DNA from 2 places in the Clostridium fermenticellae genome. Region 1 is predicted to be linked to the other one. Evidence: riboswitches for the same ligand, from Rfam matches in the RefSeq annotation. Region 1 holds a riboswitch; the other holds the start of a gene.
What was found. Region 1 has a riboswitch for S-adenosylmethionine ahead of metK (methionine adenosyltransferase). Riboswitches for the same ligand answer to the same signal wherever they lie in the genome.
Positions count from the first base shown of each region.

Region 2: linked by a shared signal. The riboswitch ahead of D4Z93_RS08385 (pyridoxal phosphate-dependent aminotransferase) and the one ahead of metK (methionine adenosyltransferase) in region 1 are both predicted to bind S-adenosylmethionine.

Region 1 is NZ_CP032416.1:203,637-219,836, forward strand. Features, by position in the region: gene D4Z93_RS00980 (M23 family metallopeptidase) at 1-441, shown strand, start outside; gene spoIIID (sporulation transcriptional regulator SpoIIID) at 613-867, shown strand; gene mreB (rod shape-determining protein) at 968-1,996, shown strand; gene yyaC (spore protease YyaC) at 2,035-2,574, opposite strand; gene D4Z93_RS01000 (hypothetical protein) at 2,698-3,300, shown strand; tRNA gene D4Z93_RS01005 (tRNA-Thr) at 3,464-3,539, shown strand; tRNA gene D4Z93_RS01010 (tRNA-Tyr) at 3,545-3,630, shown strand; tRNA gene D4Z93_RS01015 (tRNA-Val) at 3,639-3,714, shown strand; tRNA gene D4Z93_RS01020 (tRNA-Tyr) at 3,766-3,851, shown strand; SAM riboswitch class I at 3,900-4,003, shown strand; gene metK (methionine adenosyltransferase) at 4,078-5,253, shown strand; gene recD2 (SF1B family DNA helicase RecD2) at 5,390-7,660, shown strand; gene D4Z93_RS01035 (hypothetical protein) at 7,617-8,609, shown strand; gene D4Z93_RS01040 (ComF family protein) at 8,582-9,262, shown strand; tRNA gene D4Z93_RS01045 (tRNA-Asn) at 9,659-9,733, shown strand; gene D4Z93_RS01050 (glycine--tRNA ligase) at 10,006-11,397, shown strand; gene murD (UDP-N-acetylmuramoyl-L-alanine--D-glutamate ligase) at 11,842-13,221, shown strand; rRNA gene D4Z93_RS01060 (16S ribosomal RNA) at 13,743-15,255, shown strand; rRNA gene D4Z93_RS01065 (23S ribosomal RNA) at 15,705-16,200, shown strand, end outside.
Region 2 is NZ_CP032416.1:1,804,588-1,820,787, reverse strand. Features, by position in the region: gene D4Z93_RS08435 (aspartate aminotransferase family protein) at 1-838, shown strand, start outside; gene D4Z93_RS08430 (DNA-3-methyladenine glycosylase) at 890-1,501, opposite strand; gene D4Z93_RS08425 (glucosaminidase domain-containing protein) at 1,589-2,629, opposite strand; gene D4Z93_RS08420 (MBL fold metallo-hydrolase) at 2,858-3,760, shown strand; gene D4Z93_RS08415 (NADH:flavin oxidoreductase) at 3,825-4,841, shown strand; gene D4Z93_RS13490 (transposase) at 5,161-6,414, shown strand; gene D4Z93_RS08405 (efflux RND transporter permease subunit) at 6,694-9,831, shown strand; gene D4Z93_RS08400 (efflux RND transporter periplasmic adaptor subunit) at 9,818-11,101, shown strand; gene trhA (PAQR family membrane homeostasis protein TrhA) at 11,205-11,855, opposite strand; gene D4Z93_RS08390 (DUF1836 domain-containing protein) at 12,179-12,757, shown strand; gene D4Z93_RS08385 (pyridoxal phosphate-dependent aminotransferase) at 12,888-14,075, opposite strand; SAM riboswitch class I at 14,155-14,264, opposite strand; gene D4Z93_RS08380 (sensor histidine kinase) at 14,453-15,373, shown strand; gene D4Z93_RS08375 (DNA topoisomerase III) at 15,543-16,200, shown strand, end outside.

The DNA.
Region 1 (16,200 bases):
AATTCACAAAGTGTATCTAAGACTGTTAGAACTTCATTTGAAAAACCTGTAAACGGAACATTGGCAAGGGGATATTCGGGAGATCCTGTGTATTGGGATTCTACAGCAAGTTATAGGCCTAATTTAGGATATGACTTAAAATGTGATCTGGGTACACCTGTTATGGCTGCTATGAATGGTAAGGTAGAAGAAGTTAATACTTCTACACAAGATGGAGTAGAGGTTATAATAGATCACCAAAATGGATTAAAGACTGTTTATTCAAATTTAGATCCTAAAGTTAAGGTTTCTAAAGGTCAAACTGTAACAGCAGGCACAGTTATAGGTTCGGTAGGAAAAACTACTCTTAGATCAGCCTATGAGAAATATGGAGATCATCTGCATTTTGCAGTTTTAAATGGAAATAATTTTGTTGATCCAGGTAAATATATTAAGTATTAATGGAGATTTTATATTTTAACTTTAGTTCATAGTATGATTTCTATGAACTAAAGTTAAATCCCGTAAAATTCATTTAAAATATGTAAATGAATATAAAATGGGGTTTAAAGATGAATTTAAGAATTTAAAAGAGCATATTTATAAATATAGAAGGTTAAGGAGGTAGCACTTTTGAAAGATTACATTGAAGAAAGAGTTTTAGAAGTTGCTAAGTATATCATAGGTTCAAAAGCTACAATAAGAAAGACAGCCAAAGTTTTTGGAGTAAGTAAAAGTACTATACACAAAGATATGACAGAAAGATTGCCCAAAATAAATCCTCAAATTGCAAAGGAAGCTAAGTCAATTTTAGATTATAATAAAGCTGAAAGGCATATAAGGGGTGGAAAAGCAACAAAAATGAAATATAAGGCTATTGAAGGTTAAAAACATTCCTATTATAATTATATTTAGTGAATTATAATAAAATTAGACAACTTTTTTATTAACATAAAATATCGTTTTAGAGTGGGAGTGAAAAAAGGGAATGTTTTTTAGTATAGGAACAGATATGGGCATAGATTTGGGTACGGCTACAGTGTTAGTTTATATTAAAGGAAGAGGAGTAATTTTAAAGGAACCTTCAGTAGTTGCTATAGAAAGAAGTAAAAACAGAGTATTGGCTGTCGGAGAAGAAGCATGGAATATGATAGGAAGGACTCCTGGAAATATTGTTGCAATTCGTCCTTTAAAAGATGGTGTTATATCTGATTATGATGTAACAGAAAAGATGTTAAAATATTTTATTTCGAAAGCTTGTGGAACTAAAAAAATGTCTTCACCAAGAATTGTTGTTTGTGTACCTTGCGAAGCTACAGAGGTTGAAAAGAGAGCTGTAATTGATGCAGCCAAAAATGCAGGAGCTAAGAAAGTGTTTTTAATTGAAGAACCATTGGCAGCAGCTATTGGAGCTGGACTAGATATAACTAAACCAAGTGGAAATATGGTTATAGATATTGGAGGAGGAACTACAGATATAGCGGTTATTTCTTTGGGTGGTATAGTTGTTAGATCATCTATAAAGATTGCTGGGGATAAATTTGATGAAGCTATCATCAAATTTATAAAGAAAAAGCACAAATTAATGATTGGAGAGAGAACTGCAGAGGATCTTAAAATAAACATAGGTTCTGCCTTTAAAAAAGAAGAAGTGACTATGGAAATAAGAGGAAGAAACTTGGTTACAGGTCTTCCCAAAAATGTTGTTGTGTCGTCTGATGAAATGAGAGAGGCTCTAAAAGATGCAGTTAATGCAATATCAGAAACTGCTCACGCTGTGTTAGAAAGAACTCCTCCAGAACTTGCAGCGGATATAGCTGAAAAGGGAATAGTTATGACAGGAGGAGGAGCTTTGCTAAGTGGTTTGGACACTCTGATAGAAGATTCAACTAAAGTACCAGTACAAGTGGCAGAAGAAGCCGTATCTTGTGTGGCTTTGGGAACTGGGAAGGTGCTGGAATATTTAGATAAGATGGAAGTTACATTTATAGGTGACGATATAACTCTAATAGATTAAAAGAAAAGTAAAATTCTTATATAAGAATTTTACTTTTTTTATAATGAGGATTTAGTATTATCGTAAAGATAGTATGAGTGTATAACAGAATGATATATCTCTTTAGCTATATTTAGAACTAAGTTTAGGCGTATAGTATTATTGTTGAATATTTTAGTATTGTAATTAGAACCAACTATTCCTATAATTGATGCGTCTCCAATTTCTGGTAGAGTTTTTCCTATGCCTTTTCCGGGATGAATAGGATAATCACGAGCTTGAATTTCTCCCATGCTTGATTCATCACCAAGGCATGCATCAATACCTATTATGTTATTGTAGGGATGAAGGGATTTGATTTTACTAAGCTTTTTTTGAATGTTTAGAGCATGTATAGGTTTTTCAATGGTACCATATACAGGTAAAGGGAAAGAACTAAATTTTAATAATGTGCCGACTAGTGGACCTAAGCAGTCGCCTATACATTTATCAGTTCCAACACATACTATTATTGAATTTTTGTTTATATAATCTTTTAGAAAGTCGGCTATTTTGTAATAACATAATGGATTTTTGTAACTAGATCTCACTTCATTCACAAACATACCTCCTGATAGATAATTCATCACTTATTTATATGATTTTAACAGTTTAAATATTATAAATATTGAATAAAAAATATTTATATGACGATAATGTGTAAATGACACGGAGGGATTAATATGAATAAAAAGATATTATCATTGATTATAATTTTGTGTACTATAATATCTGTGTTTATAATAAGACATACACCAAAGATAGATATCAATAATAATTTTATAAGTAATAGAATTAAAGTATTTTATTATAATCATCACAAACAGAAAGATGATGAAGGTAATAAAATGCAAAAATATTCATACCTCTTTACGGATACATCTTTTTTAAAAATGGGTGATGATTTTAAAAAAGGTAAATTGGATGAATTAGGACAAAAACTTGAAAGTGATAAGAAGGAGTTTTTTAAAGAGAATACTAAGAATATCAATATAGCAAATTTGTCAGATGTAAGTGACCTTTCAGCAAATCAGTTATCAAATAATAATGAGAGCAGTAAGTCTATTTCACATTCAAAGGTACAACAGAAATTAACTAATATTGACAAAGAAAAATTGCTTGCAATATCCGATAAATTATCAGCAATTGACTATGAGAAAGCCAGGAAATTGATTAATAGTAGTAAAATTAGTGATAATATAGAAGCTGTAAAATTATTAAAACAAAGATTATCTGATAGCGATTATGAGGAAATTAAGAATATATATGAAAAATTAAATATGTAATTTGAGGTACATATATGCAATATAGAGTAAATTAACGTAAGGTAGAGAAATTATAATATATTATCAAATAAATAGGACAATACACAGTTGAATTTGAAATCACAACAGAGTATACTGTTTGTTGTTGACGTTAGTGAAATTGAATAGTTTAAATGGTTTATATGCTGGCATAGCTCAGTTGGTAGAGCAACTGACTTGTAATCAGTAGGTCGAGGGTTCGAAGCCTTCTGCCAGCACCATATGTGGAGGAATTCCCGAGCGGCCAAAGGGGGCAGACTGTAAATCTGTTGTCATTCGACTTCGATGGTTCGAATCCATCTTCCTCCACCATAGAACTAGGGCGCATAGCTCAGCTGGGAGAGCATCTGCCTTACAAGCAGAGGGTCACAGGTTCGAGCCCTGTTGTGCCCACCACTATTGTTTTTATTAAAGAATAGTACAAAAAGATATTGTATTGTTAATTATGGAGGAATTCCCGAGCGGCCAAAGGGGGCAGACTGTAAATCTGTTGTCATTCGACTTCGATGGTTCGAATCCATCTTCCTCCACCATAAAGACACTAAATGTGTTTTATTTTTGTATAATCATTAAATATTTAACTCTTATCAAGAGAGGCGGAGGGAAATGGCCCGATGAAACCCGGCAACCAGCGTATAGGCTAAGGTGCCAATTCCTGCAGTATTATAAATCTGCAAGATAAGAGAGTTGTTAAGTAATTTAACCTCTTCTTATTGAAGAGGTTTTTTATTTTCTATGAAATTGGAGGGATGATTTAAAATGAAAAGACTATTTACATCTGAATCAGTTACAGAAGGACATCCAGATAAAATGTGTGATCAAATTTCAGATGCTATTCTCGATGCTATATTGGAAAAGGACCCTAATGGTAGAGTTGCTTGTGAAACAGCGACAACTACGGGGATGATTTTAGTAATGGGGGAAATATCAACTGATTGTTATATAGATATTCCAAAGGTTGTAAGAAAAACTGTAAAAGAGATAGGATACACTAGGGCAAAATTTGGATTTGACTGTTCAACATGCTCTGTAATAACATCGATTGATGAACAGTCATCAGATATAGCACTTGGCGTTGATGAATCATTGGAAGCTAAAAAGGGTAAAATGGATAAAATAGAGGCTATAGGAGCTGGAGATCAGGGAATGATGTTTGGGTTTGCAACAAATGAGACTCCAGAATATATGCCAATGCCCATTTCTTTGGCTCATAAGCTTTCAAGAAAGTTAGCTGAAGTTAGAAAAAATGGTATTTTAAATTATTTGCGACCAGATGGAAAAACACAGGTTACTGTTGAATATGATGATGATAAGCCTGTTAGAATAGATACAATAGTTGTATCAGCTCAACATGATCCTGATGTTTCACATGATCAGATAGAAAAAGATATTATAGAGAAAGTTATAAAGCCTGTTATATCACCTGAATTTTTAGATTGCAATACTAAGTATTTTATAAATCCAACTGGAAGATTTGTAGTTGGGGGTCCGCAGGGTGATTCAGGACTTACAGGTAGAAAGATAATAGTTGATACTTATGGTGGATATGGAAGACACGGCGGTGGTGCTTTTTCAGGAAAGGATCCAACTAAAGTCGATAGATCAGCTGCTTATGCAGCTAGATGGGTAGCTAAAAACTTGGTTGCTGCCGGAGTTGCTGATAAGCTGGAAATACAGCTTGCATATGCAATAGGAGTTGCACAGCCAGTTTCCATAACTGTTGATACATTTGGTACATCAAAAATACCAGAAGATAAAATTGTTGATATAGTTGAAAAGGTATTTGATTTGAGACCTGCAGCTATAATAAAAGAATTAAATTTGAGAAGACCTATATATAAACAAGTTGCTGCTTATGGTCATTTTGGAAGAACTGATATAGATTTACCTTGGGAAAAGTTAGATAAAGTTGCCCAGATAAGAAGATATATCTAATATAATTTTTGAGTTTGAAGAGGATTTAGTCTGATAGAAAATCTATTAGGCTAAATCCTTTAATAATATATATTATATTTACATAATTTAATGATATAATTATTGATAAATAAATAATACATTTAGGAGAGATTGTATGCAGGAGTTACAAGGTAATATTGACAGCATACTTTTTCAAAGTAACAAAGATGGATATGTAGTTGCAAAATTTAAAGAAAAAGTTAAATGTCGATGTATCACAATAGTTGGATATATACCATATATTACAGAGGGTGAGAGTTTAAAACTAAATGGAGAATGGATTACTCATCCGCACTTTGGAAGGCAGTTTAAAGTTGAGACATGTGAACAAATTGTCCCGGATTCTAAACTTGGTATTGAAAGATATCTTTCATCTGGGGTTATATCAGGTATAGGCCCGGTAACGGCAAGAAAGATTGTTGAAAAGTTCGGAGAAAACACTTTAGAAGTTTTGGATAGTGATATAGGAAAACTTCGCGAAATAGAAGGGATAGGAGAGAAGAAAATACAATTAATATGCAATTCCTATTCTAAACAAAATGAAATTAGAAATCTTATAATTTTTTTCCAAAATTATGGGATCAAGGTCAATCAGTGTGTCAAAATACACAAACAATTTGGAAATGATTCTATACGAATAGTCAAGGGAAATCCATATATTTTAACTGAAAAGATACCAGGGATAGGATTTAAAACAGCTGATAAAATAGCAAGAAGTACCGGGATACAATTAAATTCTCCTTTTAGAATACAAAGTGGTGTAAATTATATAATTAATAATTTTTGCGGATTGGGTAATACTTATATGCCCTTTGATCAACTTGTCAATAAGTCTATAGAATTTTTGGGGGTATCGAGAAAAGAAATTGAGGAAAATATCTACGAGAATTCAGCAAATGGAAAGATAAAATTGGAAGATGCTAATGGGAGAATATGTGCATTCACTCTTCCATATTATTATTGTGAAATGAATGTTACGAGAAAAATACTTTCTTTAGTATTGACTAAATATGAGGATATCAAGATTGATGTAAATGTTGAAATAGAAAAGTTTGAGAGAGATCATGGCGTTGAATTTGCAAGTTCTCAAAAAGAAGCTATAAATGGTGCTTTTAAAAATGGAGTAGAGATAATTACAGGTGGACCAGGCACGGGAAAAACAACCATTATAAATGCGATAGCTCAGATATTTGAAGAAATTAATTATAAAGTATTTATGGCTGCTCCAACTGGAAGAGCTGCGAAAAGGATGAGTGAAGCGACAGGAAGAGAAGCTAAGACAATTCATAGATTACTTGAGATGGGAATAAATGAAAATCAAGACGATGCATTATATTCGCGTGGTGAAGGAACACCTTTAGAATGTGATGTTTTAATAATAGATGAAGCTTCAATGATAGATATAATACTTATGAGCAATCTTCTGAAGGCAATTTCAATAGGCACAAGATTAATAATAGTTGGAGACGCAGATCAGCTTCCATCAGTTGGACCGGGTAATGTTCTTAGAGATTTAATAGAAAGTAAATGTGTAAAAATTGTAAGACTTAAAGAAATATTTAGACAGTCACGTGAAAGCTTAATAGTTGTGAATGCACATAAGATTAATAATGGAGAGATGCCTTTACTAAATAAAAAAGATAAGGACTTTTATTTTATAAGATGCAGTGAACCGGAGAACATATTAAATACATTGATACAACTTGTGGATAAAAGGCTTCCCAATTTTAATAAGACATGGGATAAAATGAAACATATTCAAGTACTGTCCCCTATGAGAAAGGGAATTCTTGGAGTAAATAATTTGAATTTAAAACTTCAGGAAATACTTAATGCAAAAAGTAAAATGAAGAAAGAAAAAGAATTTAGAGACATTACATTTAGAGTAGGTGACAAGGTTATGCAGATAAAAAATAACTACTCATTAAAGTGGACCAGGGTATCAGGAAATGGCGAACATGAAGGAGTGGGGGTATTCAATGGAGATGTTGGTTATATAGATGATATAGATGATGATAAAAATACTATATCTGTGATATTCGATAATGAAAAAAGAGTGATATATGATAATCTATGCTTTGATGAACTTGAACTTGCATATGCTATGACTATACACAAAAGTCAGGGAAGTGAATTTCCAGTTGGTATTATGCCTGTATTTATGGGGCCTCCCTTACTTATGAATAGAAATCTATTGTATACGGCTATAACTAGGGCAAAACAAATGGTGGTACTAGTTGGAAATTTAAGGGCTTTGAAATTCATGATAAGCAATGATAAAAGTTTTGAGAGATATTCTTTATTAAAATATAGAATAATGGATATAATGGAGAGTGGATTAGATGCCAATGTACCAGAAACTGAATTTGAGCAAACAGAAAAATAGAATTAGTGAATATATACTAGATTGGAGTACTAAAAATGGAAAAGTTCTAAATGTAATATCTCCGCCTTATAATTCAGTTGATATATTTATAAATGTTATATTATTTCATATATTTAATAATAAAAGAGTTATATATATTACTGACGAAAAGTGCGAAAATTTAAATATTATTAAGAGTTTAAAATCATATTTAAATGTAAAAACTATAAATAAATTGTTTAAAATATGTTGTTTCTATAATGCTGTAAATATTTCAGAAAATTATGATTTAATAATTTATGATAGTATAAGTACATTCTTATCACATAATAAAGATGAAATATATAATTTAATTTATAAATTATCAAATCATCATAGTAAAGTTATATTGTACTCTATAGAGGATATGTTTAATATTGGAAGCAAGATTGTTTTTCCGGCAAGGGATGATGAAAAACCATTGATTGAACCGAGGACTGTACTTACGAGAATTGACATAACTAGTGATATACCATTCCTTATATACGATTATTTGAAGTGTTCTATTATGTCTTCTAGAAAGGTTATAATATGTATTCCTGATAATTATAATATAGAGAGGATATATAGATATATATATAAATATTGCAGTAATATGACCCGGAATATAACATGTGTACATAAAATACATGATAGTAAAGTTATAGAAAATTTCAATAAATTTAAAAGAGGAGTATATATAACTGACAATTTTGATATATTTGATTATAGTATACAAGGTTCGGATGCAATAGTCTATTTCTCGGATAATTCTAAGTTTGACTATAAGAAATTAGTATATATTTGTGCAGCCGTAAATAGAAATAGAAAAAATTTAGAAGGAGAGGTTATATTTTTAGCTAATGAGGAAACATATGATATGGATAAGGCTAAAGATATAATGAGAAGTTTTAATAAAATAGCATGGGAACAGGGATTATTAAAAATTTAAAGTTTTTAAAAGAATGTTTATTATCAGTTATATATGCATCTGAGCAAAAATGTATTGTTTGTAATAAAGAGTTATATAATGACAGATTTATATGTTCTGAGTGTAGAGAGGATATAAAATTATGTAAAAATGCTTTTTGTATAAAAAAAGATGGTATGAGGTATGAAGTTTACAGTGCAGCATATTATTCAAAAACGGTAATGGAACTTATTATTTCTTTGAAATATAAAAATAATTTTGATTCTGGCAGGCTTTTAGCGAGTTATATGATAAATATTATAAAGCTTAATAACATACAGTTTGATTATATAACTTATGTTCCAATGACAAAAGCATCACTGAAGGACAGAGGATATAATCAAAGCAAATATATCTCGAAGATTATCTCTGATGAAATCGACATACCTGTAATCAACTGCTTGAAAAAAATAAAGTCGACAAAGGATCAAATAGGGCTCGGTGGTGTACAGAGATGGGCTAATATGAAAGATAGTTTTAAATATATAGCAAGATATGATATAGAAGGTAAGAATATCCTGGTAATTGATGATGTCATAACTACTGGTGCTACAGCGTATTATTGTGCAGAGCAGCTTACTATAAATGGAGCCAGAAAAGTTAGTATATTGACTGCTGCAAAAAGTAGAGTATAATCTTATTTATGAGTTAGGTTTGTGGTTGAAAGTCGATGCTAGTCGCAGGCGAAGCGATCCACGTAAGTTAAATAAAATGTTTAATGAGCATGGTGCGGTTTAGAAGTAAGTCCTGCCGTCTAAAGGCGAGAGAATAAATAGTGAGAGGTTAAATCCGGGTAGCAAAAATTCCAGCAGGCGAGTGTGGGGTCAAAGACCAGGTCAACTGATTCATGGATGCACTAGCGGTGCAGAATTAGCAGTCTTTTTTGAGGCTGCTATATTTATGCAGAATTAAAAATTCCCGACCTGCTCCATTTTATTGTTTTCACTAATCCATAGAGTTTTATGATAATTATAGTAAAAAAGTATATTGCATTATTGAAAATTCATGGTATAATAATATATGTAAGTTGTTCCGCGATAGCTCAACGGTGGAGCATTCGGCTGTTAACCGAAGGGTTGAAGGTTCGAATCCTTTTCGCGGAGCCATTTTTATTTTTTTGATAAATTTAATTGACAATTATAAATTTAATGTTAAAATATAAATAATTAAATATTTCGTGATGATAAAGAATAGTAATTATAATGTCTTTGAAGAGAGATTGTGGTTGGTGTGAACAATTAAGGCCTTATTTTGAATGGAACTTTTGAATGATATAAATGAGAGCAGGACTCATGTCAAAAAGGGTGGAACCGCGGAAAGAGTTTTCGTCCCTTAAGATAAGGGTCTTTTTTTTATATAATTTTAGGAGGTATTAGTAATGAAAAGTAAGAAGACTATGGATAAAGTAGTAGCTTTGTGTAAAAATAGAGGATTTGTATATCCTGGATCAGACATATACGGAGGACTTGCAAATACTTGGGATTATGGCCCTATGGGAGTTGAATTAAAGAACAATGTAAAAAAGGTATGGTGGCAGAAATTTGTTCAGGAAAGTAAATATAATGTTGGTATAGATGCGGCCATATTGATGAATAAAGAGGTGTGGGTTGCGTCTGGTCATGTTGGAAATTTTTCAGACCCCCTTATGGATTGCAAAGAGTGTAAAACGAGATTTAGAGCAGATAAATTAGTTGAAGAGCATATGACAAAAAGAGGAATAGAAAAGGCTAGCGCTGATGGATGGAGTAATGAAAAACTAAAAAAGTATATTGATGATAATAATATTAATTGCCCAAGTTGTGGGAAACACAATTTTACAGATATAAGACAATTTAATCTTATGTTTAAAACTTTTCAGGGTGTAACTGAAGATTCTAAATCAGAGACATTTTTAAGACCTGAAACGGCACAGGGCATATTTGTAAATTTTAAAAATGTTCAAAGAACAACAAGAAAGAAAATACCATTTGGTATAGCTCAAATAGGAAAATCATTCAGAAATGAAATAACTCCAGGAAATTTTACTTTTAGAACAAGGGAGTTTGAACAAATGGAGATAGAATTCTTCTGTAAACCGGGAACTGATCTCGAATGGCATGATTACTGGAAAAAGCATACCTGGGATTTTTTACTAGGGCTTGGTATTAATAAAGAAAATATAAGATTTAGAGATCATGAAAAAGAAGAACTATCGCATTATAGTAAAGCAACTTCGGATATTGAATACTTGTTTCCATTTGGCTGGGGAGAATTATGGGGTGTCGCTGATAGAACTGATTATGATTTGAAACAACATCAGGAACATTCAGGAAAAGATATGACATATCTTGATCCAACTACTAATGAAAGATATATACCATATTGTATAGAACCATCGGTTGGAGCGGATAGAATTGTTCTTGCGTTTTTGGTAGATGCATATGATGAGGAAGAACTAGAAGGAGGAGATGTGAGAACAGTTATGCATTTACATCCAGCTATAGCTCCATTTAAGGCTGCAATACTTCCACTTACTAAGAAATTATCTGATAAGGCATCAGAACTTTATGATGAACTTAGACGAGATTTTAGTGTTGATTATGATGAGGCAGGAAGTATTGGAAAAAGATATAGAAGAGAAGATGAAGCTGGAACTCCTTATTGTATAACAGTAGATTTTGACACGTTAGATGATAATACTGTTACAGTTAGAGATAGAGATACTATGGAACAGTTTAGAATTAAAATAGATAAGATAAAAGATTTCTTAAAAGAAAAAGTGGAATTTTAGTATTAACAGTCTGCCAAAACATTAGTGTTATATTTGGCAGACTGTTCTTATATAGGGTTCATAAATGAAAGCTTAACTTAGACTTGTAAACCATATAATTAAAAAAGAATTCAAAAAATAAAATTACCGGATTTAAAAATCCGGTAAAATAGGGTTTAATCATGGGGATATGTTATATGTTTAATTAAAACTTGGGGAATTATATTAATGTTTCCTTACGGCACAAATTTATTATAGCACATAACTTCAACAAATTTCAACAATATATATGTATTTGTTAAATTAAATATTTTCTAATAATTTTGATTTGACAATATTATATTATAAAAAGTGTCTAAAATCACTTTATATGTTGTACTAATTATAAATATTTAAACATTAATACAAAGTGGTATAATTAAATAGTAAATTTAATGAATATTAATGTCTTGGAGGGCTTATATAATGAAGGATAGCTTTATGGATTTTAAAAAGTTTGTAAAAGGAAAAAAGGTAGCTGTAGTTGGTATAGGAATTAGTAATAAACCCTTGATAGATTTATTATTAAATCTAGGTGCAGATGTCAGTGCATTTGATAAAAAAAATAAAGAACAATTAGGAAAAACGGCGGAAGAACTTAGTAAAAAAGGTGTTAATCTAGTTTTAGGCAACAGATATTTGGAAAAATTAAAGGATTTTGAAGTGATATTTAAAACACCTTCTATGAGAATAGATATGCCGGAACTTCAAGAGGCAAAGAGATCAGGTGCGTATATAACTTCCGAAATGGAGGAGTTTATAAGGTATTGTCCTGCTAAAATATATGGAGTTACAGGTAGTGATGGAAAAACAACTACAACAACTTTGATATATAATATTTTAAAAGAGCAGGGATACAAAACGTGGGTAGGGGGAAATATAGGAACACCTTTATTTAGTAAAATAGAACAAATAAGTAGAGATGATAAAGTAGTACTTGAATTGTCAAGTTTTCAATTAATGACAATGAATGTATCACCGGAAGTTTCAATTGTAACAAATCTGAGCCCTAATCATTTAGATATGCATAAAAATATGGATGAATATATTAATGCTAAAAAGAATATATTCAAATATCAAAAAAAGAATGATTTACTTATTTTGAATAAGGATAATAAAATTACAAATTCCATGACTGATGAAGCAAAAGGAAGATTAATGAAGTTCAGCATAAGGCAAAAGATTGATTATGGTGCTTATTTTGAAAGTGAGAAGTTGTATATAAATAATAAAGAAGTTTGTGAACTAAAAGATATAAAATTAAAGGGTATGCACAACGTTGAAAATTTATTGGCGGCATTTTGTGCTGTAAATGAAGATGTTGATATTGCAACTATGAAAAAAGTAGCTGCTTCATTTGCTGGAGTAGAACATAGATGTGAATTTGTTAGAGAACTAGATGGAGTAAAGTATTATAATGATTCGATTGCTTCGAGTCCTACTAGAACACTAGCTGGGTTAGTTGCATTTGACAGACCGGTAATTTTAATTGCAGGTGGATATGACAAGAATATACCATTCGAACCTTTGGCGGAAAAAGGATATGAGTATATAAAGACCTTGGTTTTAGTCGGAAATACTAAGAATAAGATAAAGGCCAGTTTTGAGAAAGTTATTGAAGATAAAAAAATCAAACTACCTATTTTAATGGCTGATGATTTTGAGGATGCTGTTTTAAAGGCGAGACAAAGTGCCAAAGGTGGGGATATAGTTACATTATCACCTGCTTGTGCAAGTTTTGATTTATTTCCAAACTTTGAGGTTAGGGGAAATAAATTTAAAGATATAGTTAATCATTTGGATTAATTGATAATGAAAATAAGGATTTATAAGTAAAATTTCTATATTATTTTTAGGGCTGATTTTTAAATTAGCCCTATATTTTTGATAAATATATCGTAAACTCAACATGGAGTGTCAATATGTAAAAAAATTAGGTATTAATAGAGAATTAAAGAATAATATATATAATTTTAGTTAATAATATGTTTGAAATGCTCATAAGTTAATAAAAGATGATAACATATTTAATGTCGCTTGAGGGAAGCTCAAGTGGTGGTCAGGAAAAGTTTTTAGAATAATTTTTAGTTGTATATAATGAAAGTTAAAATAATTAAAAAAATTTAAAAAATTTCTTGACAGTTTAGAGAGTACATGGTAAGATATATAAGTCGCTTGGATGAAGCGGCGATGAACCTTGAAAATCAAACAGAGAAGAGTAAAAATAAACCAGCAATTCTTTTGAAAGCTGTTTTAACAGCTTGAAAGTAAAGTAAATGAGCTTAAGTTGAACTCAAAACTCTGAATAAGAGTTTTATATAAGAAATTAAATTGAGAGTTTGATCCTGGCTCAGGACGAACGCTGGCGGCGTGCTTAACACATGCAAGTCGAGCGAGAGAAATCCCTTCGGGGATGGATCTAGCGGCGGACGGGTGAGTAACACGTGGGCAACCTGCCTCAAAGAGGGGGATAGCCTCCCGAAAGGGAGATTAATACCGCATAATGTTGTTTTACTGCATAGTAAAGCAACCAAAGGAGTAATCCACTTTGAGATGGGCCCGCGCCGCATTAGTTAGTTGGTGAGGTAATGGCTCACCAAGGCGACGATGCGTAGCCGACCTGAGAGGGTGATCGGCCACATTGGAACTGAGAGACGGTCCAGACTCCTACGGGAGGCAGCAGTGGGGAATATTGCACAATGGGCGGAAGCCTGATGCAGCAACGCCGCGTGGGTGATGAAGGTTTTCGGATTGTAAAGCCCTGTCTTTTGGGACGATAATGACGGTACCAAAGGAGGAAGCCACGGCTAACTACGTGCCAGCAGCCGCGGTAATACGTAGGTGGCGAGCGTTGTCCGGATTTACTGGGCGTAAAGGGTGCGTAGGCGGATATTTAAGTGGGATGTGAAAACCCCGGGCTTAACCCGGGGACTGCATTTCAAACTGGATATCTGGAGTGCAGGAGAGGAAAGCGGAATTCCTAGTGTAGCGGTGAAATGCGTAGAGATTAGGAAGAACACCAGTGGCGAAGGCGGCTTTCTGGACTGTAACTGACGCTGAGGCACGAAAGCGTGGGTAGCAAACAGGATTAGATACCCTGGTAGTCCACGCCGTAAACGATGAGTACTAGGTGTAGGAGGTATCGACCCCTTCTGTGCCGCAGTAAACGCAATAAGTACTCCGCCTGGGAAGTACGATCGCAAGATTAAAACTCAAAGGAATTGACGGGGGCCCGCACAAGCAGCGGAGCATGTGGTTTAATTCGAAGCAACGCGAAGAACCTTACCTAGACTTGACATCCCCTGAATTACCTGTAATTAGGGAAGCCCTCCGGGGCAGGGAGACAGGTGGTGCATGGTTGTCGTCAGCTCGTGTCGTGAGATGTTAGGTTAAGTCCTGCAACGAGCGCAACCCCTATCATTAGTTGCTACCATTAAGTTGAGCACTCTAGTGAGACTGCCCGGGTCAACCGGGAGGAAGGTGGGGATGACGTCAAATCATCATGCCCCTTATGTCTAGGGCTACACACGTGCTACAATGGTGAATACAGAGAGATGCAAACCCGCAAGGGTGAGCCAAACTTTAAAATTCACCTCAGTTCGGATTGCAGGCTGAAACCCGCCTGCATGAAGCTGGAGTTGCTAGTAATCGCGAATCAGAATGTCGCGGTGAATGCGTTCCCGGGCCTTGTACACACCGCCCGTCACACCATGAGAGTTGGCAACACCCGAAGTCCGTGGGGTAACCGTAAGGAACCAGCGGCCGAAGGTGGGGTTAATAATTGGGGTGAAGTCGTAACAAGGTAGCCGTAGGAGAACCTGCGGCTGGATCACCTCCTTTCTAAGGAGTCGTAAGATAGGTAACTCTATCTTAAAGACCGGTTTATACTTACTCTGTTTGATTTTGAGGGGTTAAAAACCTGAACGGTTTTTAACGGGTAATTTAGCTAAATGTAGTTTGGCGTTAAAATTACACCGGGCCGTAGGCTTAAATCTATAAGGTTTTTAACAGATAGCAGATGTTATCTGTCATCATTCTCATATTGTTCTTTGAAAACTGCACAGAGAAGAAAGTTAAAGTAAAGTTATTACTTTGTAAAATTGATTAAAGATTCTTAATTATTTGATATATATTAATGTATATTATTATTAATTAACCAGTAAAAATTGATAGAGACGGGTAGCTTGCGGAAAATGTCGGGCGAAGAGCGGAGCTTACTTAGGTAAGTGAGTGTCTGAGCGAAACATTTGACAGAAAGATACGGAGTTTATAGCAATTTTTACTTAAAAGGTCAAGCTACAAAGGGCGCATGGTGAATGCCATGGCACCAGGAGTCGAAGAAGGACGCGATAAGCTGCGATAAGCTTCGGGTAGGCGCAAATAGCCTGTGATCCGTAGATTTCCGAATGGGGCAACCCACATGACTAACGTCATGTACTGTAAACTGAATTCATAGGTTTATAGAGACACACCCGGGGAACTGAAACATCTAAGTACCCGGAGGAAGAGAAAGAAATATCGATTTCTTTAGTAGCGGCGAGCGAAAGAGAATGAGCCCAAACCAGGAACTTGTTCCTGGGGTTGTGGATAGATCACAATTACTTTTATTCTTTAATTGAAGAGAGCTGGAAGGCTCTGCCACAGAAGGTAAAAGCCCTGTAAGTAAAAAAGAATTTTAGTTAGATCTATTCCAGAGTACCACGAGACACGTGAAACCTTGTGGGAAGCTGGGAGGACCACCTCCCAAGGCTAAATACTACCTGGTGACCGATAGTGAAGCAGTAC
Region 2 (16,200 bases), 1.2 Mb from region 1:
AAAATATGGAAAGATAAAGGGCGGAAATAAAAAGAATATAATAATATATATGGATAATTCATTTCATGGAAGAACTATGGGAGCATTATCTGTTACCGGTCAGAAAAAATATCAAGAGGACTTTGAACCTTTAATTGGGGGAACTACAAATGCTAAGTTCAACGATATAGAAGATATAAAAAGTAAGATAAATGAAGATGTCTGCGGAATTATAATTGAACCGATACAAGGAGAAGGTGGAGTTGTTTGTGCGGATAGCGCGTATTTAAAAGGAGTAAAAGCATTATGTGAAAAATATGATGCGCTCTTAATATTTGATGAAGTTCAGTGCGGCGTAGGTAGAACTGGGAGTTTGTTTGCATATAAAAAATTTGATGTTATACCTGATGTTATTTGTATGGCAAAAGGACTAGGAGCCGGATTTCCAATAGGCGCGGTTATGACAAATAAAAGAGCATCCGTTTTAACTCATGGAGATCACGGAAGTACCTTTGGCGGAAATCCACTTGCTTGTGCAGTTGGATGTGCGGTTTTAGATGAGCTTGTAGACAATAAAATATTAGATAAAGTTGATGATAAAAGTGATTATATGGTATCTAAATTAAAGAAACTTAAAGAAAAGTATAATATAATAGAAGAAATTAAAGGAATGGGGTTTTTGCTTGGATTGAAATTAAGCATTGATGTGAGCGAATTTAGTAAAAGATGTTTTGAACATAAACTTCTGCTGATAACGGCAGGAAAAGATGTTATAAGAATATTACCTCCACTTAATATAGAGAAAGAAGACATAGACAAGTTTATTATAAAGCTTGAAGAGGTTATAAAAACATTTTAATATTTAAATAGTAAATTTGAAGATTTTTGATCTGTAAAGTAACAAAATTGGTTACTTTACAGATATATATAGATTATCTTCTATGTAAAATCTCCAAAGGTAGTCTTTGGCTTCTTCTGCGTAATCAATTCCAATACGCTTAGAAGCTATTTTATTGAATTTCTCATTTTCTCCTTCTTCTATATATAAGTTACTGCCACATAAATCTTCACCGTTTAGACTCTTATCAATAAGAAGGGCTTTGCATAGTTTTCCAGGTCCATTTGTAAGGTTATTTATTTGTTTTTTTGTAAGGCAGTCATATTTTTTGTTAAATCTATTTAAAGCCATATATTCTACACCATCTACAGGTTCGACAGCTCTTATCAAAACAGCCTGAGGATTTCCCTTTTCTCTTGTAACTACATTAAAGCAGTAGTGCATGCCGTAAACAATAAATACATAAGAAAATCCTGGATTGCCGTACATTACTTCTACACGCGGAGTTCTTCTGCCGCCGTAAGAGTGTGCAGCTTTATCGGTAATGCCCATATAGGCCTCAGCCTCAACAATTTTACCAGAAAGTTTTTTACCATCTACAATATGAACAATTACTTTACCTAAGAGTTCCTGTGCAACTATTAATGAATCTCTATCAAAAAAATCCCTATCCAGTTTTTTCATCTCTAATGTCCTCCAATTTGTAAATTTTAATTATCATATCAATTATTCCTTATTATAGCTTTATATTTGTTAATTGTATAGGAATCTTTATTTTATATATGATGATAACTCATTAAATATTGATTCAATACCATTTCCCCAATTTTTATCTTCTGCATATTGTCTACCAATCCAAAGAAATGGATTTGAATTTTTGGGCATGCCTTTAGCTAAATTTATAACTGTTCTTGATGCTATTTGAGAAGAATCTTTTATGTTTGTATTATACTCCTGCCAGCTATGATAAACATTAAAAGGATTGTTTGCTATCTTTGATGCAGTGGGATCAGTTTTTGGAACAAAGTTCTGCTCTTGACCTGTTATTGCAAATAATAAAACTGGATTTAAATTAAATTCTTTTGATGTATTAATAATAGTGCTAAAATATGGTTCAGATGCCAGGAGGGAATTGCGCTTATCCAGAAAATTTTTCAACTTTGTTTTGTTTATAGATCTATATCTCATATAGACTGGAAGATGTAGATTCGGAAATTTAGAGGATGTCCTAATATTATCTATTCCCAGAATACCTCTGCTTTCATATCCTATTTCACTGAAGGTATTTGGTGAAAATTTGTTAAATGCACATAATGATGTAATTAAAATTATAGATACAGCTGTTATATATATATGTTTTTTGTATTTTGTAAAAGTAGTAGTTTCATTGACAATAGAACTAGCAGCTGTATTGTCAAGTGTTATGTTTCTTGTGCTAAGGTAGTTATAGAATTCTTCAGAATTTATCTTGATGTTTGAGTAAGAGTTTATCCATGCTTTTAGATTTTCTGTAAAATTATTTAAAAGGTTCTTATTTTTGAGACACGAATTAAACATATCAAATATAGTAATTAAATCCTTGTTCTGCATAAAGGTATTTTTTAATGTATCAACCTTTATAGATTGTTTAAATTCATTAGGAAGTCCTTCTAGCTTTGAGTAGATTATATGATTTACTGTATTAGATAATAATTTTGCATTTTCAACTTTTGAATTATCTTTATACTTAGAATATATATATTTTTTTAAAACCATAACTTGATTTTTATCAATAACTTTGATGTATTTTAAATTTTCTTCAAAAGAATTCATTATATTCACTGCCTATAAAATTAAAATAGAATGATAAAGTCATTATCGTATTTTTAATGAAAAACTTTAGATGTGCAGGCGATATTTTGTTTATATATATTGAAGAATCCTTATAATGTGACACGAAATACGAATAAATTTATATCTATTTATTTAAAAAGAGAATATAATATAATAGTGAAATATATTTGTTGAAAGGAGAAGTAAATATTCATTTACTGAAAACATATGAACATAGAAAAAGTAAAGGGAAATACGTTTTGCATTGATACTGGAATGACGTATATACCATTTTATAAAATTGATGAACAAAAAATTATAATGTTTGATTCAGGATGGGCAAGAGGAGAAAGAGAAGGTATTGAAGATATATTTAGAGAGAATAATTTTAAGGTCGCTGCAATAATATCAAGTCATTCTCATATAGATCATATTGGAAACAATGCTTATTTTAAGAAAAAGTTTAATTGTATAATTGCAATGTCTGAACCTGAAGCCTTTATATGCGATTCTATAATAAATTTAAAAGTTTACTATGGTGGCCAGTCCTTGACCGATGTGAAAAAACATTTTGGACATATGGTTTGCAAGACAGATATAATAATATCAGATGAACAAGACAGTGTATTTATTTGTGGTATTAAGTTTAAAATTATACATACACCAGGTCATAGTCCGGGACATATATGTATAATTACACCTGATGATGTTCTATATATAGGGGATGCTTTGATAGGTTATGATGTTATGAATAGTGCCAAGATGCCGTATGCGCTTATGCTCAAGGAGGATTTAAAAAGTAAGAATAAACTTTACGATGTAGAGTGCAGCAAATATATAGTTGCTCATAAAGGCATTTATGACGATATAAAGCAACTCATATCAGATAATATAGATTTTTATAAGTTTAGATCAAAAAGAATATGTGAATTAATAAATGGGAATATGACAATGGAAGAAATATTAAGAACTGTAATAAAAGCATTTCATATCCATATAAACAGTATATACAAGTATAATGTTATAGAGAGATCATTAAAATCGTATATAGAATATTTAACTGAAGAAGAAAAGGTAAAACCTAATATATGCGATGGTTTTATGAAATATGGAAAAGTAAATATTTTATAGTAGTGGTATAATATGAAGAAGGAAGTTAATGATTCATTTATTATATTAAAAGGAGGGCTATTTAATGAACTCTTTATTTGATGTTACAAAGATAAACAATATGGAACTGAAAAATAGATTTGTGCGTTCAGCAACTTATGAAGGCAAAGCTTGTAAAGATGGGCATATTACTGAAGAATTATTTGATTTATATAAGGATTTAGCAAAAGGTGGTACTGGACTTATAATAACAAGTTATACAACAGTATTTAAAGATGATAAACCAGCACCTAGAATACTTGGAATATATGATAACTCTTTTATTGAAGAGTATAAAAAGTTAACTGATATGGTGCATAGTAATAACTGCAAGATTATAATGCAGATAGTTCATGGAAGAGAATATATAAATAGAAAAAGAGGCATAGAATCACCTGGATTAACAAATGATATGTCAAAAGAAGATATAAATAATATTGTGAAGGCATTTGGTGAGGCGGCATATAGAGTTAAAGAGGCAAATTTTGATGGAGTTGAAATACATGCTGCACATGGATACTATTTAAATATGAGTTTGAGTCCACTATATAATAATAGGATAGATGAGTATGGTGGATCTATAGAGAACAGAGCTAGGCTTATACTCGATGTATATGATGAAATACGCAAAAAAGTTGGCAGTGATTTTAATATATTTATAAAGCTTAATTGTTCTGATTTTAAAGTTGGTGGTGCAAGTTTTGATGATTGCAAATATGTGTGCAGAGAGCTTGATAAGAGAGGTATAAATGCTATTGAAATAAGCGGAGGAGATAGAATTTGGGAAAAGGAAACAAATAAAGAATCTGTATATAAAGATTATGCAGAGGAAGTGGCAGAGGAAATAGAGGCTCCTGTAATACTTGTGGGAGTGAATAGAAATATATGTAATATGGATCGAATACTGAGTACTTCAAAAATACAATATTTTTCAATGGCAAGGCCTTTTGTATGTGAACCTGACTTGATAAACAAATGGGTAAATGGATTAACTACAAAATCTAAATGTGTATCCTGCGGAAATTGTTTTAAAAATAATAAAAATTGCATATTGAACTTATAAAAGAGGTTATAGTTTAATACCGACTATGTATTAAACTATAGCCCTTTTTATAATTATAATTTAATTTAAGAAAGTGTGGGTGATTTGTATATCAAATTATTAAATTATAGTTAATTTTTTTTAGTATATTTTCAGAAGTTTAGCACTTAAAAAATTTTTAGGACGGTAGTCCTTTGAATTATAAAGTCTTATGAATATTTACAGTAGAATTAATAGATTCCGATTTTTACTGGAAATTATACGGAAAAAATTTGCATAATAAAAGCATCCTTTTTATAATGGTTTTGCTAAAAACTAAAAATAAAAGGATGCTGATAAAATGAGTAAAAGTTATTTGAAACAGCTACTCACTTATATTAACAGGGTATATGATATAGGTGAAAAAATCAATAGTTTAAAAAATAAAATAATAAAATCTCCAGCAAAAGTTTCAACAATAGCTTTCGTAGTATTATTTGGATTCATGCTTCAAATAAGAAGTTTCAATAGATTAGAACATTGGATTGAAAAGAATAAATTTAAAAAGGTATTACCTAAAAATACTAAAATGCTACGCATTGACGCCGTTAGGCGTTTCTTGAATGATTTTGATCTTGATGGCTTAAAAAATATCAACAAGCACATAATAAAAACTACTGCGAAGAATAAAGTATTTAGAAATGGTACTATAGATGGTTTAAAGGTAGCTGCCATAGATGGTGTAGAACTATTTGACAGTATTAAAAAATCTTGTAACAACTGCCTTACAAGGGTTGATAAAAATGGTATAACGCATCATTTTCACAGATCAGTAGTTTGTGCAATGGTTGGTTGTGATCCACATATTGTTTTAGATCAGGAAATGCTTGAATCCCAAAAAGATAGTTCAGGTAAAGATGAAGGAGAAATTACTGCCGGCAAACGTTTAATTAAAAAGCTATATAAAAAATATCATCACTTTGCGGATATCATTGTAGCTGATGCTTTGTATTGTAATGCTACATGGATAAAAGAAGTACTCTCTATAGGAATGAATGTTGTAGTTAGAGTAAAAGATGAACGTCTTCACATTGTAAAAGACGCGTTAGCTTTATTTAAATGCCGTGAGGCAGATAAGAACTGGATTGTAAGAAAAAATACAAATATCTACACAAAAATTAAGGCATGGGAAGATGATAATTTTGAAATGTCTGATAAGGATATAAAAGTAAGGTTCTTGAGGTTTGTGGAAGAAATTCATACTGGAGACAGAATAGAGATTAAAGAAGGATGGATCATAACAACAGATAAATTTACATCAGTAGAAAGCCTGTGGAAGATAATGCATAAAAGATGGGACATTGAAAATAATATATTTCATCAACTGAAGACGGAATGGCATTTAGATCACTGTTTTCTTCATAGCCCTACGGGCGTAGAAACAGTTTTAATGTTTATAATAATAGCATTTAATTTAATGCAGTTATACTTTTTTAGGTGTATAAGGGGTTTTAGAGAAAAGAATATGCTTCAAATGGATATTATTGAAGATATAAAAGATGAAAGATTTACTATAGAAGATAATTGGAATAACCCTATATTTGGAAAGACATAATTCAAAATTAAAACTGGAAATTGATTATATAAATTTATCGGGGTAAAGAGGTATTATAATTATTTTTTTGACCTAACGGTCTCCGTGCTTACCAGCCCTTTAAATAAATGTAATTGGATACAATTCCAGTAAAAATAAAATTTTTACTGGAATTTAGGTGCTAAATCTCTGGTATATTTTACAAATTATTTACTTAAATTTTCTAGTATGCTATAATTTGAACATTAGTTTTAGATGAATATTCAAACCAATTTATTAAATTTATTTGGAGGTGAGATGATGAGTATAACTGAAATATCTGTAAAACGGCCTACCGCAATAATAATTGTAGTGGCACTGCTTATAGGACTCGGAGTTATGGGGTATACAAGTCTTGGCTCTGATTTGCTGCCGTCTATGGATATACCAATTATGACTATAAGTACAAGTTATAATGGAGCGGATGCTGATCAGATAAAGAAGGACATTACAAAGCCTGTAGAAGATTCTGTTTCCGGAATAAGTGGTGTTGATACAATAAGTTCTACAGCAAGAGAAGGGGTCAGTACAACAATTGTAAGATTTAAAACTGGCGCAAATATGAATACAGTTTTTCTTGATGTACAAAAAGCTGTTGATAATTTAAGTGCTAAACTTCCCAAAAACGCGGACAAGCCTATTTTATATAAACTGGATACTAATATAATATCAGCACTTGTACTTAGTGTAACGGGAAATGTATCATATGATGAACTGTATAACCAGGCTGATAAGATTAAAGAACAGCTTGAAAAAACTACTGGAGTAGGTAATGTTACCATAGATGGTGCACAAAAAAAACAGCTTATGGTAAAACTCGATAAAACAGCTGTAGATTATTATGGTGTTAATATTAATAATGTGCTCGCAAAATTGCAATCAGATAATGTTAATATGCCTCTTGGGCAAATAAAAGAAAACAAAAGTACACAAACTGTCAGGGCAATGGCACAATTTAATAGTATTGACGATGTTAAAAATTTGATTATTCCAACCGGTGGAGTAAATTCACAGGGCGGCAGTATAAGGCTTTCAGATATAGCCAGGGTTAACATGGACTACCCAGATGCTACTCAAATACTGAGAACAGGCGGACATAATACAATAGGAATTGAGATCCAAAAACAAAGCGATGCTAATGTGGTTAAGGTTGTTGACAATGTAAAGGAACAATTAAATACGATAAATAAACAGCTTCCACAAGGAGTTAAAATTTCAGTAGTAGAGGATACTACAACGTACATAAGATCTTCACTTAAAGATATACAACATAGACTTATAGAAGGAATAATAACTACTGCTATAGTATTGCTGTTCTTTTTAAAGAGCTGGCGTTCATCATTAGTTGTATTGGTAGCTATACCAACATCACTTATATCAACTTTTTTCATGATGTATGTTTGCCATTTTACTTTGAATATGATGTCTTTAATGGGATTGTCACTTTGCATAGGAATATTGGTTGATGATTCTATAGTTGTACTCGAGAATATACAGAGGCACCTTGCAGCTGGTGAAAATCCAATTAAAGCTGCTATTGAAGGACGTAGAGAAATAGGGCTTGCAGCTATTGCAATTACATTGTGTGATGTTGTTGTATATACTCCGGTTGCCTTTATGTCAGGAATGATAGGCAAGTATTTTAGAGAATTTGGACTCACAATAACATTTGCTTCATTATTTTCACTTTTTGTATCGTTTACAGTTACACCAATGCTTGCATCGCGTTTGTTTAAATCTAAAAAAGCTTTTCCAAAAACACACGCACAAGAAAATTCTAGATTAAAGAATAATTTTATTTTAAAGGCCATGGAATCTATTTCTAAATTCATAGATAAATGGACACAATCATATAAAAAATTACTTGTGTGGTCTCTTGAAAATAGAGCCAAGGTTATAATAACAACATGTTTACTTATAGCTTTTAGTATTGCGCTTATACCAATGGGAGTTATAAAAACTGAGGCTATGCCGCAATCTGATCAAAGTGAATTTTTTGTAAATGTGTCCTTAACTTCTGGTTCTAATTTAAATCAGACGGATGATAAAGTAAAAATGATTGAAAGTCACTTAAAATCAATGAAAGATGTTAAGGATTATTATTCTATAATAGGCAGTAATAATTCATCTTCTGCAATGATGGTGGTGCAATTAAAACCTATAAATCAAAGGAAGAAGAGTCAAAGCGATGTAGCGGCTGAACTTCGTGAATGGGGAGATCAAATACCTGGAATAAAATTTGACGTTTCTGAATCAGGTATGGGTTTAGCCGGATCAGGGAGTAAGCCAATATCAATAAATGTAGAGGGTGATGATTACGAGAATTTAACAGAAATAAGTAAAAAGGTTGAGGATTTAGTAAAAACTGTTCCAGGTATTACTGATGTTGAGAATTCATCGAATGACGATTCTAATGAAATAAGAGTGCAAATAGATAAACTTGCCGCTTCAACTTATGGAGTATCTTTATCGGATATATCAGCAGCACTTAGAACAGGAATAAATGGTTCTACAGCTGGTCAGTATGCCACTGACGATGACGACTATGATATAAATGTTAAATTTATGGATGGGCAGGTAAAAACTCCACAAGATATTGGTTCCATAAAAGTATTGAGTTCATCTGGACAACCTATTGCATTAAATCAAATCGCAGATATTAAGGTGGCGGATAGTCCATCTACAATTTCACGACAGGATAGACAAGATGTAATAACTGTTTCAGCGAATTTAGAGGGTAAGTCACTTGGAGAGGTAAATAGTCAGATTAAGAATAAACTTAAGACTTTGAATCTCCCGGCAGGTTATGAAATAAAATTTGGTGGAGATCAAAAAGAGCTGACAGATTCATTCGCTTCTCTTATAAAAGCATTAGTTGCATCCATAGTACTTGTTTATATGATCCTTGTAGTATTATATGAGTCCTTCTTAACGCCAGCAGTAAGAATGCTTGCACTTCCATGTGCTATAATCGGAGCACTTGGAATACTCGCTATAACAGGAAAGACATTAAGTATTCCGACAATGATTGGTGTAATTATGCTTGACGGATTAGCATCTAAAAATGGAACACTTCTTATAGATTATACAAATACACTTATGAAACGTGGGATGAATCTTAGAGAGGCATTGCTTGAGGCAGGTGTTACAAGGCTTAGACCAATTATAATGACCACTGCAACAATGGTAGTAGGTATGTTACCTTCAGCTATTTCTACAGGTGAAGGAAGTGAACTTAGTGGAATGTCTTGTCTTATAATAGGTGGAATGATAACTTCTACAATATTAACTCCTATACTATTACCAGTTGTATACACGTTACTAGAAGACATAAAAAGTTCATTAAAAAGAAGATTCACAAAAGGTAATAAGGAGGTGTCACAGTATGAAAGTTATTGATAACATCAAAAATATTACTCATCATATAAGTAAAAAGAAACTAATTATTAGTATTATAATTATAGTAATTATTGCAGGAATATTTACTATGAGAATAATAAATAATAAAAAGGATACTAAAGTAAAAAATAATATAACTACTGTAAAAACAGTAAAACCTTCTATAAATTCAATATCCACATATGTTGAGTATTCTTGTCAGATAAAACCTATAAAGCAAGTGGATGTATCTGCTAAAATGGCAGGTAAAATTACTTCCTTAAATGTAGATGTAGGAAGTAAGGTATCAAGTGGACAAGTGCTTTTTACACTTGATTCAAGTGAACTTAAGGCACAAGTTGACCAGCAGCAGGCGGCATTAGATTCAGCTAATGCAAATTTAGGAAAGACAAAGGGAGCGGCTGTAGATCAGCCTATGATTCAAGCAGAGCAAACACTCCAAAGTGCAGCCGTATCATATAATGATGCGCAGGATTATTATAATAAGATGCAGAGTTTGTACAGTGCTGGAGCTGTATCAGAACAGGATTTACAGACGGCAACTACTAAATATAAAACTGCTGAAGTAGCATATAATGGGGCTAAAAATAATTTTAATGTAATAAGTAATGAGGTTGGACCCGAGTCTATACAAGCTGCACAGGCTCAAGTGGCACAATCAGAGGCTGCTGTTGAGTCTGCTAAAGTACAGCTGAGTAATGCGACTGTTACTGCACCAATTTCCGGAACGATATCAGTAGTAAATGCCAAGCAGGGAGAAATGACTCCAACTGCTGCGTCGGCTCTTACTATAATAGACACAAGTACACTTGATGCAGAGGTAAATGTATCTGATAAGGTTATGAGTAAACTAAAATCGGAGGACAAAATTAAAATAGAGATAGGAGTACTTAAAGATAAAAATATAACTGGTACGATATATAGTATAGGTCCTGCAGCAGATAGTAAGACTCAAACATATATAGTTAAGATTAAGGTTGATAATTCAAGTGGAGAATTAAAACCTGGTATGTTTACTAAGGTGGAATTACCAGATGAGAAGGTCGATAATGTAATCACAGTTCCTGTTGAAGCTGTTAAAATTGAAAATGGAGTATCATATATATATAAAGTTTCAAATGGAAAAGTTAAAAAAGTTTCAGTAGAGACAGGTTTGTCAAATGACAAATATGTAGAAGTAAAGTCAAATAATATATATGAGACTGATAATATAATAACAGAAGGGCAGCTATTCTTAAATGACAACCAAAAAGTGAAAATGGTCAATTAAAAAACAGCCGGGTATCTATTTTAGATATCCAGCTGTTCCTATATCATTGGGTTTATAAATGAAAGCTTAACTTAGAATTGTAAACCATATATAAAAAGCTGATTTATACTACATATTTAAGTATACATATGTAGTGGCTGAAGCTTCCAAGTAACACAAATATATGGAATATCTCATGAAAACCTAATACCTTTAAATTGAGTTTTGGCCATTTGCATGCGTATATGATCCCACCTACAGTGTAGAATATTCCACCTAATACAAGCCAAATCATACCTCTTAAATTTATAACCCTGGAAACGGGGGAAATGAATAATATTACAAACCAACCCATGGCTATATAAAATAAAGTTGATAGCCACCTTGGCATACTGAACCATATCATTTTAAATAGTACTCCAGCTGCAGCCATTGACCATATAGCTATAAATATAATCCAACGAAGTCTTCCAGTAAGTGTAATAAGGCATATTGGTGTATATGTTCCAGCGATAAGTATAAATATCATGGAATGATCAAGCCTTCTCAGAAACTTTAGCACTTTTTCTGTAGAATTTATAAGATGATATATTGAACTTGCTGTATATAGAAAAATTAGACTCATGCCGAATATTATTACTGCAGTCAATTTTAAATTACTTGAAGGATATGACATAAGAGTTTTTGCAATAAGTAAAATTAATCCGACCAATGATACTATTGCACCAAACAAATGAGTAAAACCATTTACAGGTTCCCTAAAAAATTTTTTCATTACTACTCCTCCCAATGTGTTCATAGTTATAAAATAAAACTATAAGTATATCTTTGACAATTTATCAAAAAATATTTCATTACAAAATTTGTTCATACAATTTCTTGTGGTTATTAAAACCACTTTATGATATATTTATATTATATAATTATTATATAATATATCAATTTAAATTATTAGCCAAAATACTGTTAAAATAAGTGTTTTTCGATAAATTACTTTTATTTATTTAATAATACTGCCAATTTAAAAATATAAAAACGAGATCATATAGTTATGGAAACTATATGATATAATGTAAATAATAAATGGAGTGGAGATAAATGGGAGATATTAAAAAAAACGTGCTTGAAAGTATAGAAGAGTTAAATTTGAATCAAGAAATAGAATTATCCGATATACCAAAATTAGATTTATATATGGATCAAGTAATAACTTTATTTGAGACTAGTTTAAGCGGAACTAAACGTAGTGAAGAAGATAAGCTTTTAACTAAAACGATGATCAATAATTATACCAAGGATAAAATACTTATGCCTATTAAAAATAAAAAGTATTCAAGAAATCATATAATAATGATGATATTTTTATATAATTTAAAGCAGATTTTATCTATAAATGATATAAAACTTTTGTTAAATAAAATAGTAGTAAATTCAAAAGAAGAGGAGAATATGAAGTTAGATTCCCTATATCAGGTATTTTTGAACATAAAAAAAGCAGATGAGGTTAGCCTTAAAGAAGAAATTGAAAACAAGGTAAATTCAATTTTGAAGGAATCAGAAAAACTCGACAGGTCAGATGATTATGAAAAGTTACTACTTGTAGTTTTAACACTTATAAATAATGCCAATATGCAGAGGAGAACAGCAGAAAAGATAATAGACAAATACTTCAAATAGTTATCAAAATTCAGTACTATAAATACTTTTAATAATTCTAAACCCAAAATTATAAAAAAGTATTTATAGTATCAAAAGTTGTATATCTAATCAAAGTATAAGTCAGGTTGCAGGTTAGAAACTCTATATATCATAGAAGAGTGGATTTTCTGATCCTGGCTTTATATACTAAAGTCTTAAGTCTTTTTATAGCCTCTTTTAAAGTATCATCTTTTTTTGCAAAATGGAAACGAATAAGATAATTTATATCCTCTTTAAAAAAACTAGATCCTGGTACCGGAGCAACTCCAATTTCTTTTATCATCCATTCGGAAAATTCAAGATCTGTTTCATTTTTTCTTTTCAAATCTGATATATCTACAAGTACATAATATGCACCTTGTGGTTTTATATACTTTAAGCCAGCTTCATCAAGTCCTTTAAGGAATAGATCTCTTTTTCCAGTATAAAGTTTGGTTAAATCTTCATAGTAACTGTCAGGTAAATTTAATCCAGCTACAATAGCCTCTTGAAGCGGTGCAGCGGCCCCTACAGTTAAGAAGTCATGTACTTTTCTAGCATTTTCAATTATATTGGCTGGTGCAATTATATAGCCAAGCCTCCAGCCAGTTATTGAATAAGTCTTTGAAAGTGAACTACAAGATAGAGTTCTCTTATACATATTAGGCAGGGAAGCAAAATATATATGCTTATATGGAGGCATTACTATGTGTTCATATACTTCATCTGTTATAACAAAAGTATCATATTCTTCAGCAAGATTTGCTATAAATTCGAGTTCCTCTAGGCTGAATACTTTTCCAATAGGATTTGAAGGATTGCATAAAATTAAAGTTTTTGGTTTTTGTTTAAAAGCATTTATTAATTCCTCCTTATTATATTTAAAAGCAGGAGGATAAAGTGGTACATAAATTGGTTCCGCATTACAGAGTATTGAATCCGATGCATAATTTTCATAAAAAGGTGAAAATACAATTACCTTGTCACCTGGATTACAAACAGTCATCATAGCTACCATCATTGCTTCTGTACTTCCACAAGTTACAACAATATCGGTGTTAGGATTTATATCAAGATTCATGAATTTTGATTGTTTTTTTGCAAGTGCTTCACGAAATTTCTGTGAGCCCCATGTAATCTCATATTGATGAGGACCTTCTTTTGTTACTTCTTTTAATCTGTCAGTTATTACAGAAGGAGGATCAAAATCAGGAAAACCTTGTGATAGATTTATTGCATTATATTGGTTTGCTATTCGAGTCATTTTTCTTATAACAGAGTCTGTAAAAAGGTTTAATTTTGTACTAAGTTGAGGCATATTATCCCGTCCTTTCAAAATATTAAAATAAAAAAACCTCTTAATAAAAGAGGTTTTAAAAACAATATTGCTGTGACCTCTCTTATCTATCAGCTCCTTGCTGCAGGAATTGGCACCAATATATCGCAAATGAGCGATACTGGTTGCCGGGCTTCATAGGGCCAGTCCCTCTGCCTCTCTTGATAAGAGTTCTTATTTAATTTAGGTAATATTATAGTTGATAAATAATATTTAGTCAAATTTATTTTCTTATAAAAAATTACATTTAAATGAAGGAAATTGATTAAATGTATAGAATAAGTTATTAATACAATTAAAGGAAGTGAAATTAAACGTATAGAATAAGTTATTAATACGATGTATGGGGGATGAATAAAATGGAAAAAAAGTCACCGAATACGGATGATTTAAAACACACAAAAAGAAGAAATTATGAAAAAAATAAAATAACAAGGCTTCAAAATATAATAAAAAAACAAAATGAAGTCATAAAGGAAACTTTAAACCATGATAAAATTAGAATTGAATTTTTCGCCAATCTGTCACATGAATTTAGGACACCTCTTAATTTAATATTTAATTCTCTGCAGTTATGTAATGTTATTATAAAAAGAGATAATTTAGATGAAAGTAAAAAACTAACTACATATATAAATATAATAAATCAAAATTGTTATAGACTTATAAGACTCACCAATAATATGATTGATATGACAAAGATAGATGCAGGATTTTCTGAACTTAATCTGGATAATTTTAATATAATTAATATAGTTGAAAATATAACATTATCAGTAGTGGAATATGTAAGAAATAAAGGAATAAATTTGACATTTGATACAAATGTAGAAGAAAAAATTATGGCATGTGATGCCGATAAAATAGAAAGAATAATATTAAATCTTATTTCAAATGCCATAAAATTCACTGAACAAGGAGGATATTTATACGTTACAGTAACAGATATGGGAAGGAATGTTAAAATATCTGTAAAAGATACAGGTACAGGTATTCCAAAAGAAAAATTAAATGGCATATTTAAAAGATTTGTTCAGGCAGGAAAACCATGCAAAAGTGATCAGGCAGGTAGTGGCATAGGATTATGTCTTGTGAAATCGTTTGTTGAAATGCATGGTGGAACTATAGATGTTAAAAGTCGTCTTGGGTGTGGAACAGAATTTATTATAGATTTACCAGTAAAGACTATTGAAAATAAAAAGACGGTTCATGATACTCAATTTAATTATGATGATAAAATAGATCGTATAAACATTGAGTTTTCAGATATTTATGTGTAGGTATCATATTTGAAACGTATTTTATAATCTTGAAAATATAAATTGTAAAATGTATAATGATACTAGAAAATAGTAATTGATTTTTGTAAAATGTTTAGAATTTAAGGGTAGGAATATTATGTAACTATCCTTATTTTTATTATAGAAGGTTGTGAAAGGAAATTTTAATATGGGAAAAACATTAGTTTTGGCAGAGAAACCGTCAGTTGGAAGAGAAATAGCAAGAGTATTAAAGTGTAGTAAAAAGGGAAATGGCTTTTTGGAAGGAGAAAAATATATAGTAACATGGGCACTCGGGCATCTTGTTACACTGGCAGATCCAGAAACCTATGATGATAAATACAAAACCTGGAGAATGGAAGATTTGCCGATGCTTCCAAAACATTTAAAACTTGTAGTTATAAAACAGACTGGCAAGCAATTTAATACAGTTAAAACTCAATTAAATAGAAAAGATGTAAATGGGGTAATTATAGCAACAGACGCCGGAAGAGAAGGTGAGCTCGTTGCAAGATGGATACTTGAGAAAGTAAAGGTTAATAAAAATGTAAAAAGGCTTTGGATATCATCTCAAACGGATAAAGCAATAAAAGAGGGATTTAGCAATTTAAAACCGGCATCGAAATATGATAATTTATATAGAGCGGCTGAGTCAAGAGCTGAGGCAGATTGGTTTGTAGGACTTAATGTTACAAGAGCGCTTACCTGCAAACATAATGCACAGTTATCAGCAGGAAGAGTTCAGACACCAACACTTGCTATGATTGTTCATAGAGAGGAGGAAATTAAAAATTTTAAACCTAAAAATTATTATAGTATAACTGGAA